One region of the Arthrobacter sp. PGP41 genome, then DNA from elsewhere that is predicted to be linked to it. Evidence: predicted binding sites of a transcription regulator. Region 1 holds the regulator's gene; the other holds the start of a gene.
What was found. Region 1 encodes Rex, which represses fermentation and respiration genes when NADH is low (regulators of the CRP and FNR family bind a similar motif). Its sites were predicted from a motif close to CTTGTGAANNNNTTCACAAG; they were not measured.

Region 1 (7,944 bases):
CGTCACCCTGGACACCGAGTTCAACGGCGTGGCCGTGGACCCGTTCGGCAACACCCGCGCCGGAGTTTCGGCTGAGACCACCATCAGCCGCAAGGACTTCGGCCTGACCTGGAACGCTGTTTTGGAGACCGGCGGCGTCCTGGTGAGCGACAAGGTCGCCATCAACCTGGAACTGGCGTTCATCGCTCCCGCAGCGTAAATCGCCTTTCCTGCCGGTACCCCGGCACTGGACTTCCGCAGTCCGGTGCCGGGGTGCCTCCTTTTAAGTTCCCCGTTAGGTTCCCCGCTCCCCTCCCCCTCGCCGGAGGGGTTTACAGTGAGGGCCATGAGCAACTCTCCCAGCGCGCCCCGGACCGGTTTCACCCGGATGTTCGCGGTGGCGGGCCTTCCCACCGGACTCAAGGTCTCGTTCTGGATTTGGTTCATGGGCGGCATGCTGGGCTTGCTGGGAGGAATCCTCGGCATGCTCGCGTCCCTGGTGCTCTTTGTTGCTGCGCCGGGAGCCGCGACCCTGGTGCTGCTGCTCATGGTGCTGGCGGCCGGCGTGGGGGCAGCCCAGATCGTGTTCGCCCTCGCCATGAAAGAGGGGAAGCGCCGGGCACGGCTGGGCCTGACGGCCCTCACCGGCATTACCCTGGTCCTGGCCGTTGCCAACGGGGCCATGGGCGTGGGCCAGGCGGGCAACTGGGCTGCCTCCCTCATCAGCCTGGCCGCTACGGTCCTTCTCTGGCTGCCCCGTTCCCAGGCCTTCTTTGCCGCAGCAGGACGGCGCGGGAATACCTCTTCCGAATGACCCACAAGCCGTCCGCCCGGGGGTACGGTGGACTTAAGCCATGCTGGGGGTAGGGCACAGGTCTATTCCCTGCAGCCTCCCTGGAACCCGACATGCAAAAGGAACGCTCATGAGTACTCCCCCTGTCCCGCCTCCCGTTCCGAACGATCCCGAGTCCGGGCCTGGCACGCAGGGTCCGCGCTACGGCCAGAACGCCCCGCAGTCCGGCGCACCCCAGTACGGACAGAACGCACCCCAGTCCGGCGCACCCCAGTACGGACAGAACGCACCCCAGTACGGCCAGCAGTCCGGCGTACCCCAGTACGGGCAGAACCCGCCGCAGTACGGACAGAACCCGCCGGGGGCTCCGGGCTACGGGCAGCAGCCGTTTGGGCAGTCGCCCTACGCGCAGTACCCGTCGGAGCAGCCGCAGCCGTCCGGAAGCACGGGCGTTCCCCAGCTGGTCAACATTTCGTTCTGGCTGCTGATCGCCTCGGCCGCCATTTTCGTTGTCTCGGCGCTTGCCGGCCTCGCCACGCTGGATGATCCCCGGTTCCGCGATGTCTTCGACAGCCAGGTCCAGGGCACCGGCGCGGGGGTCACGTACGAGGATATGAAGGGCGTCATCGCCGGCACCCTGGTGGTTTTCACCATCATCGGCCTGGCACTGTACCTGCTGGTGGCATTCTTTGTCCGCAAGGGCAAGAACTGGGCACGCGTCCTGGGCACCGTCTTTGCGGCACTTTCCGTCCTCGGCCTCTTCGGCCCTCCCAGTTTCGCAACCATCGGCACGCTGTTGGGAATCGCGGCCATTGTGCTGCTCTACCTTCCGGCGGCAGCTCCGTATTTCCGGAAGCAGCAGCCGTTTGCCAATCCGTACGGCGGCAACATGGGCAACCCCTACGGCCGGTAGTCCGGGCACAAACCACCCTGCGGGCGTGGGTCCCCGAAGCAGCCAGAACCGCGAAGGAAGCTAGGCGGTCTGCCCCGGGGCCTGCGCCCGCTGTGCGTGGTAGGCCAGGATCTGCAGCTCCGTTGCCATGTCTACTTTGCGGAGGTTGACCCCCTCCGGCACCTGGAGCATCACGGGCGCGAAACTCAGGATACTGCGGACGCCGGCCGCCACCACCCGGTCGCAAACGTCCTGGGCCACGGCGGCCGGCAGGGCCAGCACCACCATGTTGGCCCCGGTCCGGTGCAACACGGTTTCCAGGTCCGCCACATCGCTGACCCGCAGCCAGCCCACTTCGTTGCCCACCACCATCTGGTCCGCGTCAAAAATGGCAACTACGTCGAAGCCGCGGGATTCAAAGCCGCCGTACCGGGCCAGGGCCTTGCCCAGGTTGCCGGCACCCACGATCGCCACTTTCCAGTCGTGCGTAAGTCCCAGGGCGGCGGCGATGTGCCGGCTAAGGTACTGCACCTCGTAGCCCACACCGCGGGTTCCATACGAACCAACGTGGGAGAGGTCCTTGCGCAGGGTTGCGGAGCTGACGCCGGAAGCCTCGGCGAGGGATTCTGAGGAGACCCGCTCCACCCCCTCGGCGAGCAGGGTGTTGAGGGCGCGCAGGTAGAGGGTCAGCCGCGCCACCGCAGCCGGCGGAATCTGCTTGGCTGCCGTGCCCGTGGCTCCCGGCAGGTCCGGAACAGCCTGGGGAGTTGAATCCAGCGAAGCCACCAGCTCCTCCCTCGCATTGCGTTGTGACTCCACTCTAGAGCCCCATCAGCATTGCCAACAAAGCAGGTGACGCCGGTGCCCGCGCCATCACAGGAGCTGCTCCCCTACTGCGCCATTGCCTGCCGGAGCACGCGTTCAAGGCGGGCTTCGTCAATCTTCCAGAAATCGCGCTGCACGCCATCCACCAGCACCACGGGGATTTCCTCCGCGTAGCGCTCACGTAGTTCCGGCTGGTGGTCCACCAACTCCTCGTTCCACTCAAGTCCCAGGGAGGCCGTAACCCGCCCGACGGCGTCGCGCGCGTCTTCGCAAAGGTGGCAGTCTTCTTTGGTGATGAGGAGGACGCGGGGTGTGGCCATGCCTTAACGGTATCCCCGTTGCCCGGGCGCGGCGACGTCCAGCGCTGGAGCGCAGTGGAATCAACAGTGGATTGACTAGACTCGAGTCCATGCCCGAGGAGAAGTACGTCGCCGTAGTCACCAAGCCGGTTGCTGCGCCGCAGCCTGGCGAGGCGGCGTTCTTCGATGTGGACAACACCCTGATGCGCGGCGCCAGCCTTTTCCACGTTGCACGGAAGATGCACCAGCGCGGCGCCTTCACCATGACCCAGGCAGCCGGCTTTGCCTGGAAGCAGTTCAAGTTCGTGGCCCGCGGCGAGAACATCGACGATGTCCATGCGGTGCGCGACTCCGCGTTGACCCTGGCCGCGGGGATCACGGTCGACGACGTGAAAGCCTTGGGCGAAGAGGTCTACGACGAGATGATCGCCTCGAGGATCTGGCCCGGCGCCAAAGCCTTGGCGGAGCAGCACCTGCGGGTTGGCCGCCGGGTGTGGCTGGTGACCGCCACGCCCATCGAAGTGGCCACCGTGATTTCCACCCGGCTGGGACTGACTGGAGCCTTGGGAACGGTGGGCGAAATACATGACGGCATGTATACGGGCCGGCTGGTGGGGGACATCCTGCACGGCTCCGCCAAGGCCGTTGCCGTCCGGGCCATGGCCGACGCCGAAGAGCTGGACCTGATGCGCTGCTGGGCCTACAGCGACTCCTACAACGACATCCCCCTGCTGACCCTGGTGGGGCACCCCGTGGCCATCAACCCGGATGCCCGCCTGCGCCGGCACGCCCGGGACAACAACTGGCCCGTCTACGACTTCCGTGCAGGCCGCCGGGCAGCCACGCTCGGGCTCAAGGCAGCAACGGCCTGCGGTGCCGTCTACGGACTCTGGAAGGGGTTCGCCCGCATCCGGGGCCCCCGCATCTAGGTAGCAGCAAGTGTCGTTTTGAGCCCCCATACCGACACCTAGCGCTACCTAGTTTGGGCAGGCAGCAACAGAAAAGCCCGCCACCTCGGAAGGCGGCGGGCTTTTCCACGCAGTTCGAAGTATTGCTACTTCTTGTTGCGGCGCTGGTGACGGGTCTTGCGAAGCAGCTTGCGGTGCTTCTTCTTGGCCATACGCTTGCGACGCTTCTTAATAACTGAACCCACGAAAGTTCCTCACAAACTAGATGCAGTACCTGTCTGATGGAAAAGGTTCGTGGACAGAGCTACGAACTGAACAACTGACAGATTCTTACAATGACGTAAAACGTTCCTTAACAGGGTACCGCTTCCGGGAGGCGGCTAAGGACAAACTGGTCAGGCGGTCTCGGTGTGGCCGTCCACCACAGCACCTTTGAGGTACTGCTCCACCGCCTGTTCCGGGACGCGGTAGGAGCGTCCAAAGCGCACTGCGGGCATTTCGCCGGAGTGGACCAGCCGGTACACGGTCATCTTGGACACCCGCATAACCTGGGCGACTTCAGCCACGGTGAGGAACTTCGCGTTTGAGAAGTTCTGTTCTGGCGACATTTCCCATATTCCTTTGCTGACGGATGGACAACAGTGACCCCATGTTCATGCCAATGCGGTGTTCCGATGCTGAGCCATCCACCAACCACCTACCAGATACTCTAGATGTTCCTGTGGCAGAAGTGAAAGTAGTACGGTCCCCTATTTCGTCCCCTATTTAGTGGGAGCCGACTTCCTCCGCTTGCGGGCGGAGGCGGCCAGCTGGTCCAGGACAGAGACCGAAACATCCCACTCCATGCAGGCGTCCGTGACGCTCTGCCCGTACACCAGCTCCGGGCGTCCCGCGGCGTGGTCTGCAACATCAAGGTTCTGCGCGCCGCCCACCAGGAAGCTTTCCAGCATGACGCCGGCAATAGCCTGGGCCGCAGTGCCGCCGTCTTCCAGCTGGGCACCGATCTCCAGGGCCACTTCGGCCTGGCGGTGGTGGCTCTTGCCGCTGTTGGCGTGGCTGGCGTCGACGATGAGGCGGGGGTTCAGCTGCTTGCCTGCCAGCTTTGCCGAGGCTGCCTCGACGTCGGCGGCAGAGTAGTTCGGTCCCTTGCGTCCGCCGCGGAGGATGACATGGGCGTCAGGGTTTCCGGCCGTGGACACCAGCGCGGCCCGGCCTTCGCCGTCAATGCCGAGGAAAGCCTGGGCCGCCGCCGCAGCACCGCAGGCGTCAATGGCTACCTGGAGGTCGCCGTCGGTCCCGTTCTTGAAGCCGATGGGCATGGACAGGCCCGAGGCAAGCTGCCGATGGATCTGGCTTTCGGTGGTGCGGGCTCCGATGGCGCCCCAGGAAATCAAATCCGCCATGTACTGCGGGCTGATCGGCTCCAGGAATTCCGTGGCCGTGGGCAGCCCCAGCGCGGTGACCTGCTGCAGGAAGCGCCGCGCGGTCCGCAGGCCGGTGACCATGTCGTGGCTGCCGTCCAGCCGGGGATCGTTGATCAGGCCCTTCCAGCCCACCGTGGTGCGGGGCTTCTCGAAGTAGGTCCGCATGACGATGAGCAGGTCTTCCCGGTGCTTCTCGGCCTGGCTGACCAGCCGCCGCGCGTACTCCAGTCCCGCCTTCGGATCATGGATGGAGCAGGGTCCCACGATCACCAGCAGGCGGTCGTCCACGCCGTCCATGATGGCGCGGACTTCGTCGCGTCCGCGTTCGACGACGTCCGCCGCCCGGGCGTCCAGCGGCAGTTCCGCGATGACTTCCTGGGGCGTCGGCAGCGCGGTGAATTCGCTGACACGCAGGTTGGACGTCGATTTTGCGGCTTCGGCGCCGGCGGCGGCCTGGGCTGTGGCGGATGCTTCTGCTGTTGCGGTGCTCATGTTCGGGTCCTGTTCCAGATGGGAAGCGGGCCCGGATCAGAACCCGCCGGAGAAACGGCGAAGGGCAGAGAATAATCTCTGCCCTGTTGGCTCTGAAGGAAAGTTGGATGCGTGTCAGTTAGACGCGGGCCCCTCCAGAGCCAACGAAAAATACGCATACCAACGGTTAGTCATGCCATGAACCATAGCCGCGCTTCGGGACGCACACCAAATCCCGGCCATCTGGGTAGCGCTATGTGTCGTTTTGAGCATTCAGAACGACACTTGGCGCGACCTGGTTGGGCCGGGGTCAGCCCAGGAGCTTGCGGAGGAACTGCAACTGCCTTATCCAGTGGTGTTCCTGGCCGCCCTCGTGGTTGTTGAACCTGTACACCTCAATCTCTTTCGGAGCACCGGTGTTCGGCCCGCCGGGCGTCCCGGACCCGTACGCATTGAAACTGGCAAAGACGGTGGACGGCGGGCAAATGTCATCCATCTGCGCCGCCGAGTACAGCGCCGGCGCGGTTGCCCAGCGTGCCAGGTTGACGCCGTCGAAATAGCGGAGCACAGCGAGGGCGGCGTCGTACCGGTCCCGGTGCCGGGCCAGGAACTGCGCTATTTCGGGATAGGGCCCGCGCGGGGTGATGTCGATGGCCCGGGGGAAGTCCTGCAGGAAGGGGACGTCCGGCAGGACGGCGATGACGCCGTCGAGCCTTCCGGCCACCAGGCCGGCGACGGCCACAACGATGCCGCCGCCCTGGCTGACGCCCGCCAGCACCACGCGGGACGGGTCGACGGCGGGGTGGGACCGGGCAGCTTCCACGGCCCGGAAGGCGTCCGCGTAGACCCGGCGGTAGTAATAGCCCTCCCGGTTGGCGATGCCGCGGGTCATAAGGCCGGCATGGGCCACGTCCCCGGCGGAGGGGTGCGGGTCCGGCGTCTCCCCGAGGGTGCCGCCGTAGCCCTGCCCCCGGGTGTCCATGATGAAGTGCGCATACCCGGCCTGCGCCCACCGGGTGTCCTGGTTGACCAGCCCGCGCCCGCCGGAATATCCCACGTACTGGACCACCACCGGCAGCACCGCATCAGGCTCCCGGTGCGCTGGGAGGTGCAGCCACCCCTTGACCGGAGCGCCGCCGTAGCCGGCGAAGGTCACGTCGAAGGTGTCGATGACGGAAAGGTAGTTCTCCACGGGTTCAAAGCTGGCGTCCAGTGGGAACGCCCGGGCTTCCGCGATGGTTGCGTCCCAGAATTCGCGCAGGTCCTCCGGCGGCGTCACGTCCGAGGTGTAGGTACGGAGCTGGGCGAGCGGGAGATCGAAGAGCGGCATGGTTATCGAATCCTGTCTTGTATTGACGTGTCGCAGAGCGGTCAGGCTACAGCCGCGAGAGTTCCGGCGCGAACACCTGCAGGTCATGGCCCTGCACCACCAGGGCACGGAGCTCAGCCAGCCCGCCGCAGACGGCACCGGCCGCCCGTGCCTGCACCAGGACGTTGCCCAGTGCGGTGGCTTCCACGGGTCCTGCCACTACTTTCCTGCCCGTGGCGTCTGCCGTGAGCTGGCACAGCAGCCTGTTCTGGGAGCCGCCGCCCACTACGTGCACCACGTCGACGGCCCTGTCCGCGAGGCGTTCGGCGTCGTGGATGGTGCGGGCATAGCCGGCGGCGAGGCTGTCCATGATGCACCGCGTGATGGCCGCGGGATCGTTGGGCAGCGCGTCTCCGGTGCGGCGAACGGCGGCCCGGATGCGTTCGGGCATGTTGTCCGGGGCGATGAAGTAGGGGTCGTCCGGGTTGATCTGCGGCCCGCCGGCCGGCAGAGCGGCAGCCGAGGCCAGGAGTACGGGAAGTTCGGGCTGGTAGCCCTCCTGTTCCCAGGTCCGCTGGCATTCGCTGAGCAGCCAGAGCCCGCCCATGTTCCGGAGGTACCGGATGGTGCCGTCCACGCCGCGTTCGTTGGTGAAGTTTGCCGCGCGGCCGGCTTCGGTGAGGACGGGGTGTTTCAGTTCCAGCCCCACCAGGGACCAGGTTCCCGAGGAGATGTACGCGAAGTTCTCCTCGCCGTCATCCGCTTGCGCGGGGACGGCGGCGACGGCGGACGCGGTGTCGTGCGAGCCGACCGCCACCACGCGGGTGTCCTGCGGCAGTCCCACCCGGGCGGCGATCTCCGGCAGCAGGGTGCCTATCGTTTCACCGGGCTGGATCAGCGGCGGGAACAGGTCCTTCCGCAGTCCCAGGGCGGTGAAGAACTCGGTGGCCCACTCCCCCGCCACGGCGTCGAACAGGCCGGTGGTGGAGGCGTTGGTCGCCTCGGTCCGCCGCTGCCCGGTGAGCAGGAACGCGATGAGGTCCG
Region 2 (7,944 bases), 930 kb from region 1:
GGCAAGCAGCGGGGACCGGGGATTATCCACTTCCGCGCCGCCCGCTGCGACAGTGGCGGCGGGCGCCATCTCCCCCGCCGCGGGCACAGGCGCCGTCATTTCAGGATCGTCCAATCTATCTCGTCTGCGATTCTGCCCGGCGGGCCAACGGCCGGCCGTGGCGCATCCTCACGGGAGCGGGATGACCCGCCGCGTCTTCGAAATCCTAGCATCGGCCGGTGCCCTGGAGGGGTAACGGTAGGCTTGTCCGGTGCCTATATCTAACGAACGCATCGTCTGGATCGACTGCGAAATGACCGGCCTGGACATTAAGAACGACGCCCTGATCGAGGTGGCCGCCCTGGTCACCGACTCCGAGCTGAACATCCTCGGCGACGGCGTCGACGTGGTCATTAAGCCGGATGATGCAGCGGTGGCCCAGATGAACGATTTCGTCCGCGACATGCACACCAAATCGGGACTCCTGAAGGAACTGCCGCACGGCAAGACGATGGCCGAGGCGGAAGCCGCCGTCATGGAATACATCTCAAAATGGGTGCCGGACCCCCGCAAGGCGCCGCTGGGCGGCAATTCCGTGGGGACCGACCGTGTGTTCCTGTCCCGGGACATGCCCGCAGTGGTTGAACACCTGCACTACCGGGTGATCGACGTCAGCACCATCAAGGAACTCTCGCGCCGCTGGTTCGCGAGGGCATACTTCCAGTCGCCGGCCAAAAAGGGCGGACACCGTGCGCTGGGGGACATCAAGGACTCCATCGACGAGCTCCGTTATTACCGGGAGGCCGTTTTCGTGCCTGCACCGGGACCGGACAGTGCCACCGCCCTTCAGATTGCCCGCCGCATCACATCCGCCGGGAATGCGGGGCAGCAGGGAGGGTAATCTGCGCCACCTTCGACGGAATTTTCCGCGAAAACCCCAAAAGTGGACGAAGCACCCCTGAAGAGCAGGTAAGCTATATGAGTTGCCTTTCCAGAGGGCCGGTACGCCGGTAAATCTGCAGGCACATGGTGGGCTTAGCTCAGTTGGCAGAGCGCCTGGTTGTGGTCCAGGAGGTCGCGGGTTCAACCCCCGTAGCTCACCCTCACGGGACGGTATGTGCAGCCGTCCAAGAAGGAGGCCGCACCGGATATCCGGTGCGGCCTTCTTCTTTTTTCACCGTTTTGCACACTTGCCCCTGGCACGAGACACCGCTGAAGGACCGCTGAAGATGACCGTTCTGCCAATCACCATCTGGGGAGAACCCGTACTGCACCGCCGGGCTTCCGAAGTGGAAGTGTTCGACGACGAGCTGCGGACGTTGATAGCGGACATGTTTGAAACGAATGACGCCGCCAACGGCGTGGGCCTCGCGGCGCCGCAGATAGGCGTGGGCAAGAGGATCTTTGTCTACAAGTACGCCAACGACGACGGCGCTCCGCCTACCGGCGTGCTGGTCAACCCGGTACTGACCCTGTCAAAGGTTTCCGGCGCGGTACCGGACCCGGACGAGGAAGAAGAGGGCTGCCTGTCCTTCCCCGGCGGGCAGTATCCCCTGAAGCGCGCCGAGTGGGCGCGTGTTGAAGGGTTTGACGGCTTTGGACAGCCGGTCAGGTTCGAAGCCACCGGCTGGTTTGCCAGGGTCATCCAGCACGAATATGACCACTTGGACGGAAAACTGTACGTCAACCGGCTGATTGACCGCTATGCACGCAAAGCCATGAGGCAGGCCAAGAAGAGCGGCTGGGGCGTTCCCGGACTGACCTGGATGCCGGGCGTCGACCCGGATCCGTTCGGACACTAGGACAACCGGGTCATTTCGCCGCAATGGTGGGCTGGTCCGGGCAGGACCCCAGCACGCGCTTCATGGCGTCCTTTTCCGCCTCGGTGACCCATAGTCCGTAGGCTGCCTTGACCGATATTTGGCGGGCCACGTAGTGGCAGCGGAAGGACTTGTTCCTGGGAAGCCAGGTTGCGGCATCGCCGGCACCCTTCTGCTCGTTTGCCGGGCCGTCAGCCGCGATGAGGTTCAGCGGATCGTTGGCCAGGCTCTGGCGCTGCTTGGCTGTCAGTCCCTGGGCACCCTTCTGCCAAGCGTCACCCAAGGCCACGACGTGGTCTATTTGGACTGCCCGGCTGCTTTCGGAGCCCCGCCGGAAGTCCACGGGCTGCCCGGTATAGGGCTCGCGGAAGGAGCCCGCTGCCACCCGGCACCTGGAGCCTTCCACGAACACCACTGCGGTAAGGTCACGCCTGAGCATGTCGTTGCGGGTGTCGCACCCGTTCCGGTCCACGTCAAGCCACGCCTGGCCGAACGCTTCGCGGTCATAGTTGTCCTTCGCGGCCCGGCCCTTGACGGAAAGCCGTTCCAGCGCGGTGATGGCAGTACCGGAGGGCACGGGATGCACCGGCACAACAGGCTTCATCCAGTCGGGGTCGAACACCGGAGCTTCGGTGGGGCCGGAAGCGGCGGGCTCCGTCAACGCAAACTGGCCGGCAGTAAAGAACCAGGACAGTGCCGCCAGTGCAACGACGGCAGCCGCTGCCAGGACGCCCCAGGCCTGCCGTGAGCGACGGCGGGCACGGCGGTAGGCGGACCAGCTCACAGTCATGGGGATCCGCCGCCTCCGCCGACATCATGCACCAGAAGAGCCTAGAACACCCCCTGGGTCTCCCCGGTGTTTTCCACAGTGTGGAGGGCAGGTGGGCAGCTTTGGTGGAAGTGTTCGCGCGGGGGTTACTGCTCCCGCATCACCCTCCGCAGGTCCTCCTCGGCGATTGCCAGCAGTCCTTCCAGCTGGCGCACCCGGTCCTCGCCGACGTCGCCCGTTTTGTAAGCGGCGCGGGCGCCCTCAAGCAGCCGGACAGCCTCTTTATGGTTGGCTTTGGCGACGTCGAGGGCGTGCTCAAGGGTTGTTTCGTGCTGAAGTGTCGAATCTTTGTCCATGCCACCAGTGTGGTCCCGTTTCCCGGCCGATTCCAGCGGAATCAGCCGGGAAATCGCGGGACCGGCGGCCGGGGCCTAAACAGCGATCGCTGCGAGGGCCGCCGCCGATTCCTTTGCGGGGAAGGATGGCGGGTTTACCCCTGCCATTTCCTCCATCACACGGACCACCTGGCAGCTGTAGCCGAACTCGTTGTCATACCAGACGTAGAGGACAACGTTTTTATCCGTGGACACAGTGGCCAGGCCGTCCACGATGCCTGCGCGGCGGGAACCGACGAAGTCAGTGGAGACAACTTCGGGTGAGTCGATGTAGTCGATCTGCTTGCGCATGTCCGAGTGCAGGGACATCTCGCGGAGGTAGTTGTTGATCTCGTCCTTGGTGGTCCCGTTTTCCAGGCTCAGGTTCAGGATGGCGAGGGAAACATCCGGGGTGGGGACCCGGATGGAGCTGCCCGTCAGCTTGCCCAGGAGTTCGGGAAGGGCCTTGGCCACGGCCTTCGCGGCACCGGTCTCCGTGATCACCATGTTCAGGGCCGCCGAGCGGCCGCGTCGGTCACCCTTGTGGAAGTTGTCGATCAGGTTCTGGTCGTTGGTGAAGGAGTGCACGGTCTCCACATGGCCGTGCACGACGCCGAACTTGTCGTTGATGGCCTTCAGGACCGGCGTGATGGCGTTGGTGGTGCAGGACGCGGCGGACACGATCTGGTCAGTGTCCTCGATGGTGCCGTGGTTGATGCCGTGGACGATGTTCTTCAGGTCGCCCTTGCCCGGGGCTGTCAGGAGAACCCGTGCCACGCCCTTGCTCTGCAGGTGCTGGGACAGTCCTTCCCGGTCACGCCAGCGGCCGGTGTTGTCCACCACGAGGGCATTGTTGATGCCGAAGGCGGTGTAGTCGATGGTGGCGGGGTTGTCCGAGTAGATGACCTGGACCTGCACGCCGTTGGCCGTGATGGTGTTGGCTTCCTCGTCGATCCTGATGGTCCCTTCGAAGGACCCGTGGACGGAGTCGCGGCGCAGGAGGCTGGCGCGCTTCGAAAGATCGTTGTCGGCGCCCTTGCGGACCACGATGGCGCGCAGGCGGAGGCCGTGGCCGCCACCGGCCTTTTCGATGAGGAGGCGGGCAAGGAGCCGGCCGATCCGGCCAAAGCCGTAGAGCACCACGTCGGTGCTGGTGCGGTCATCGCCGCCACGCTTGCCCACAACGTCGGCAAGTTCCGCGCGGAGGAATTCTTCCAGCGTGGCGCCGCTGCCCTCCTCCTTGAACTTCTGGTTCAGCCGGGCGATGTCGATCGCAGCAGCACCGAGCTCCAGTCCGGCAAGGGTGTTCAGCAGCGGCGCGGTCTCCTCCAGGAGCAGCTCGTCCTTGCTCATCCGGCGCGCAAAACGGTGCGCCTTGAGGATGTTCATGGTGGACTTGTTGATCAAACTCCGGCCATGGATGCTGGTGACCACGTTGTTTTCGCGGTACAGCCGGCCGATCACCGGAATCATGGCCTCGGCGAGGGCCTCCCGGCCCATCCACGTATCAAGACAAGAATCTGACGTCTGGCTCACAGAAATACCTTCCTCGGTTCAGCCGTGTACGTCCTCGTACACGGATGTCGGCCACCACATGCTGTGCAGGGGCACCCGCGCCTGCAGGGGTCGGCCCCCAGGCGCCTGGATCGCGTGCAAAGAAAAACCGCCGGCTGCGAACACAACCCGGGCGGAAGAACTCCTGCGTCCGGTCTCCATTCTAAGTTGGCCGGTCTCCCCGAACAGGCCGGAACCACGTGAAATCACTCACAGGGAAGGGGCCTTGCGTCCGGGACCTCAGTTGTGGATGGCCGAATAGAGATTGAGGCTGGCCGAGAATACCACCCACGAAAAATAGGGCAGCAGCAGGAGGCCGGCAGCCGGGCTCACCGGACCGAACCGCACGACGAGGTAGGCAAGTGAGGCCGCCAGTCCGGCAATCACCAGGAAAGCAGCCCAGAGTGCGGCTGCTCCAAACACCGGGAAAAGCCCGAAGAAGGCCAGCGGCCACGCGGCGTTGAGCACCAGCTGGAGAAGGTACCCGGCCAGGGCGCCTCCCCTCAGCTCGCCTTTGCGCCAGACGAGCCAGGCGGCAACCGCAACCCCGACGTAGAGCAGCGTCCACATGCTCCTGAACATCCACCCCGGCGGCATCCAGGGAGCCTTGACCGACCCCGCGAACCAGCCGCCGGAATTCAGGATAATGGGGACCGAGGCCAGGGCCCAGGCGGCAGCGGAGAGCGCAAGGAACCCGGCCAGGGCAACGGCCTGACGTCCACGGGCGGAACCTCGCGGTTGGGCGGCTCCATATCCGGAGGGCGGGTCAGTATTTGCAGGCACGGTTCAGGATCCCCAACACAACTCTCAAGGTCAAACCGGAATGGGTGGATGGGTTGACCGATACGCCGGGTTCTGTGCTCCCGCCCCGTTGCCGGTGCGGGAGTAGCGGCCATCCATCTACGAGCGCCGTTGCCGGCGCCCTCCAGCGGCCTACCCGGACACTCGGGCGGGCAGCCCTCAAACGTGTCCTGTCTGGCCTTGCTCCGGGTGGGGTTTACCTAGCCTTCCCGGTCACCCGGGAAGCTGGTGGTCTCTTACACCACCGTTTCACCCTTACCTGGTTCGTGCCGCTTTCAAACCGGCGCGACCCAGGCGGTCTGTTCTCTGTGGCACTGGCCTGCGGGTTACCCCGAGTGGGCGTTACCCACCACCCTGCCCTGCGGAGCCCGGACGTTCCTCGAGCCACTTGCGTGACGCGCGGCCGCCTGGTCAACCCATCCATGTCCAGTCTACCGGCGCGGCGCCGCTTTCCCTGCGCCGGTAGGATCGGACGGTGCTGATTCTGCTCCCCCCTTCCGAAGGCAAGACACCTGCGGTCCGTGGTTCCGCCGTCGACTGGCCTTCCCTTAGCTTCCCGGACCTGAATTCCTGCCGCGCCAAGGTCCTCGACGCGCTGGGGACGGTGAGCGCGCACGAGGACGCCCTCGCGTTGCTGGGGGTCGGGGCCTCGCTGAAGGACGACGTCGACCGCAACACCAGGCTCCACGCTGAACCGGCGGCTCCTGCCCACCAGATCTATTCCGGCGTGCTGTACGACGCGCTGGGCTACACGACGCTCACCCCTGCGCAGCGGCGCAAGGCAGACGGGTCGGTGCTGGTGATCTCCGCCCTCTGGGGCGCCATCCGCTTCGGCGACGCCGTGCCCGCATACCGGCTGTCGATGGGGACGGCACTGCCCGACGTCGGCCGCCTTGCCTCGTTCTGGAAGCCGCACCTGTCCAGTGCGCTGGCGCCGCTCACCGGGGGGCAGCTGCTGGTTGACTGCCGGTCCAGCACCTACGCCGCGGCGTGGGCGCCGCCGCCGGCGCAGACCGTGACGGTCAACGTGTTCACCGAGGTGCAAGGCGTGCGGAAAGTGGTCAGCCATTTCGCCAAGCACACCCGCGGCGAACTGGCACGGCACCTGCTGGCCCGGCGGGGCAAGGCTCCAGCGACGCCGTCGGACCTCGCAAAGGCCGCCCGGGAAGTGTGGGACGCAGAGCTCGTGGAAGGTTCCCCGCGGAAACCCCACGCGCTGAACATCATCCTGCCGGGCTGACCTCGCCCGCCCTCCCCCAACTAGGTAGCGCTAAGTGTCGTTATGAGCCGCCAAAACGACACTTAGCGCTACTTAGTTGGGTCAGGCCCACTCCTCCGAGCGCACCAGGATGGCGCCGGAATCCGGGCAGAAGACGATGTCGTCGGCGGCGGCTGCCTTGATCTCGGCCAGGTCGCCGGGGCTGAGCTTCATGCCTGAGGCTTCGGACGTGCCGTGGAACAGCCGGGCGGCGCCCACTCCCCGCTTGGCGAGCGTTTTTTCGTAGACCGCGAGCAGGCCGGCGTCGAGCCCTGCAGCGAATTCGGCGCGCTGGGCGCGGAGCCCGCGCGCTTCCGCCTCCACCTCGGCCAGTTCCGCATCCAGCCCGGCACGGATGGTGCCGAAGGATCCCTGGATATCGTCCACGATCCCCTGCTGCGCCGCCTGCCTGGCCCGAAGGGAGTCGAGCCGCTCCATGACCTCAAGTTCAATGTCCTCAAGGTCCGAGCGACGCTTGTTGAGCGAGGCGATGTCCTTCTGGAGGGCCACCAGGTCCTTGGACAATCCGGTGCCGCTGTTCAGCCGCGCCTCGTCCCGCTGGATCCGCGAGGCGACCTGTTCCACGTCCGCTTCGGCCCGCTTCAGTTCAGCCTCGGCGTCATGGACAGCCACCTTCGCCGCGCCAAGCTCACCGTTGGCAACAGACAGGGCCGCCTCCAAGTCCTTGATGCGGGGATCGGTTTCCAGGGAGCGGCGGCGGTTGGCGAGCGACTTAAGCTTGGCGTCCAGCCCCTGCAGCTCGAGCAACTTCAACTGTTCCGCCGGTGCTGCCTTCGCCACATTTACCTCCGCTTGATCCCTACCGGCCGGGGCCGGGCACCTGGTCGGCGCTTCCTAGACTCTAGCGCCTGGCCCGCTCCCCTGCCTCGCTGCGTCACCGCCGGACCCCGCACACGAGGCTTAGCCGGGAGTCAGGATGAAGTCCCAGGGATCGCTGTTGGTGGTGCTGACCTGGATTTCAACGTCATGGCCCTGGTCGGCGAGGACATTGCCCAGCGCCGCCGCAGCGGCAGGCAGCCACAGCCACTCGCTGGCGAAATGGGATACATCCACCAGGTAGGGCCGGCCATTCAAGGCGGCCTCCCGGGCTTCCGACGCCGGGTGGTGACGGAGGTCGGCGGTCACATAGACGTCCGCGTTGCTGGCCCTGACCTCATTAAAGAGGGAGTCACCGGCACCACCGCACACGGCGACACGCCGGACCAGGCCGTCCTTGTCGCCGGAAACCCGCACTCCCCCGGCGACGGACGGGAGGATCCCGAACACGCGGGCAGCAAAATCGCCCAAGGTCATGGCCGCCGCCAGGTCCCCCACCCGCCCGATGCCCTCTTCCGGAAGGCCGTTTGCCGCCACGGTGAGCGGGGCGGC

Region 2: C3B78_RS11830 (glyceraldehyde-3-phosphate dehydrogenase) is a predicted target of Rex. The motif match lies at 4,694-4,713, and genes of this name have one in related genera.

What each region holds. Positions count from the first base shown of each region.
Region 1 is NZ_CP026514.1:3,526,019-3,533,962, forward strand. Features, by position in the region: gene C3B78_RS16160 (YceI family protein) at 1-199, shown strand, start outside; gene C3B78_RS16165 (hypothetical protein) at 326-793, shown strand; gene C3B78_RS16170 (hypothetical protein) at 903-1,685, shown strand; gene C3B78_RS16175 (redox-sensing transcriptional repressor Rex) at 1,746-2,450, opposite strand; gene C3B78_RS16180 (glutaredoxin family protein) at 2,555-2,809, opposite strand; gene C3B78_RS16185 (HAD family hydrolase) at 2,899-3,717, shown strand; gene C3B78_RS16190 (30S ribosomal protein bS22) at 3,843-3,941, opposite strand; gene C3B78_RS16195 (helix-turn-helix domain-containing protein) at 4,092-4,304, opposite strand; gene C3B78_RS16200 (3-deoxy-7-phosphoheptulonate synthase) at 4,458-5,612, opposite strand; gene C3B78_RS16205 (acetylxylan esterase) at 5,902-6,921, opposite strand; gene C3B78_RS16210 (rhamnulokinase) at 6,968-7,944, opposite strand, start outside.
Region 2 is NZ_CP026514.1:2,595,055-2,602,998, forward strand. Features, by position in the region: gene mptB (polyprenol phosphomannose-dependent alpha 1,6 mannosyltransferase MptB) at 1-99, opposite strand, end outside; gene orn (oligoribonuclease) at 251-880, shown strand; tRNA gene C3B78_RS11810 (tRNA-His) at 1,009-1,081, shown strand; gene def (peptide deformylase) at 1,209-1,781, shown strand; gene C3B78_RS11820 (HNH endonuclease family protein) at 1,792-2,589, opposite strand; gene C3B78_RS11825 (hypothetical protein) at 2,715-2,924, opposite strand; gene C3B78_RS11830 (glyceraldehyde-3-phosphate dehydrogenase) at 3,000-4,478, opposite strand; gene C3B78_RS11835 (TspO/MBR family protein) at 4,737-5,279, opposite strand; RNA gene rnpB (RNase P RNA component class A) at 5,325-5,716, opposite strand; gene C3B78_RS11845 (YaaA family protein) at 5,773-6,537, shown strand; gene C3B78_RS11850 (zinc ribbon domain-containing protein) at 6,619-7,356, opposite strand; gene C3B78_RS11855 (Nif3-like dinuclear metal center hexameric protein) at 7,477-7,944, opposite strand, start outside.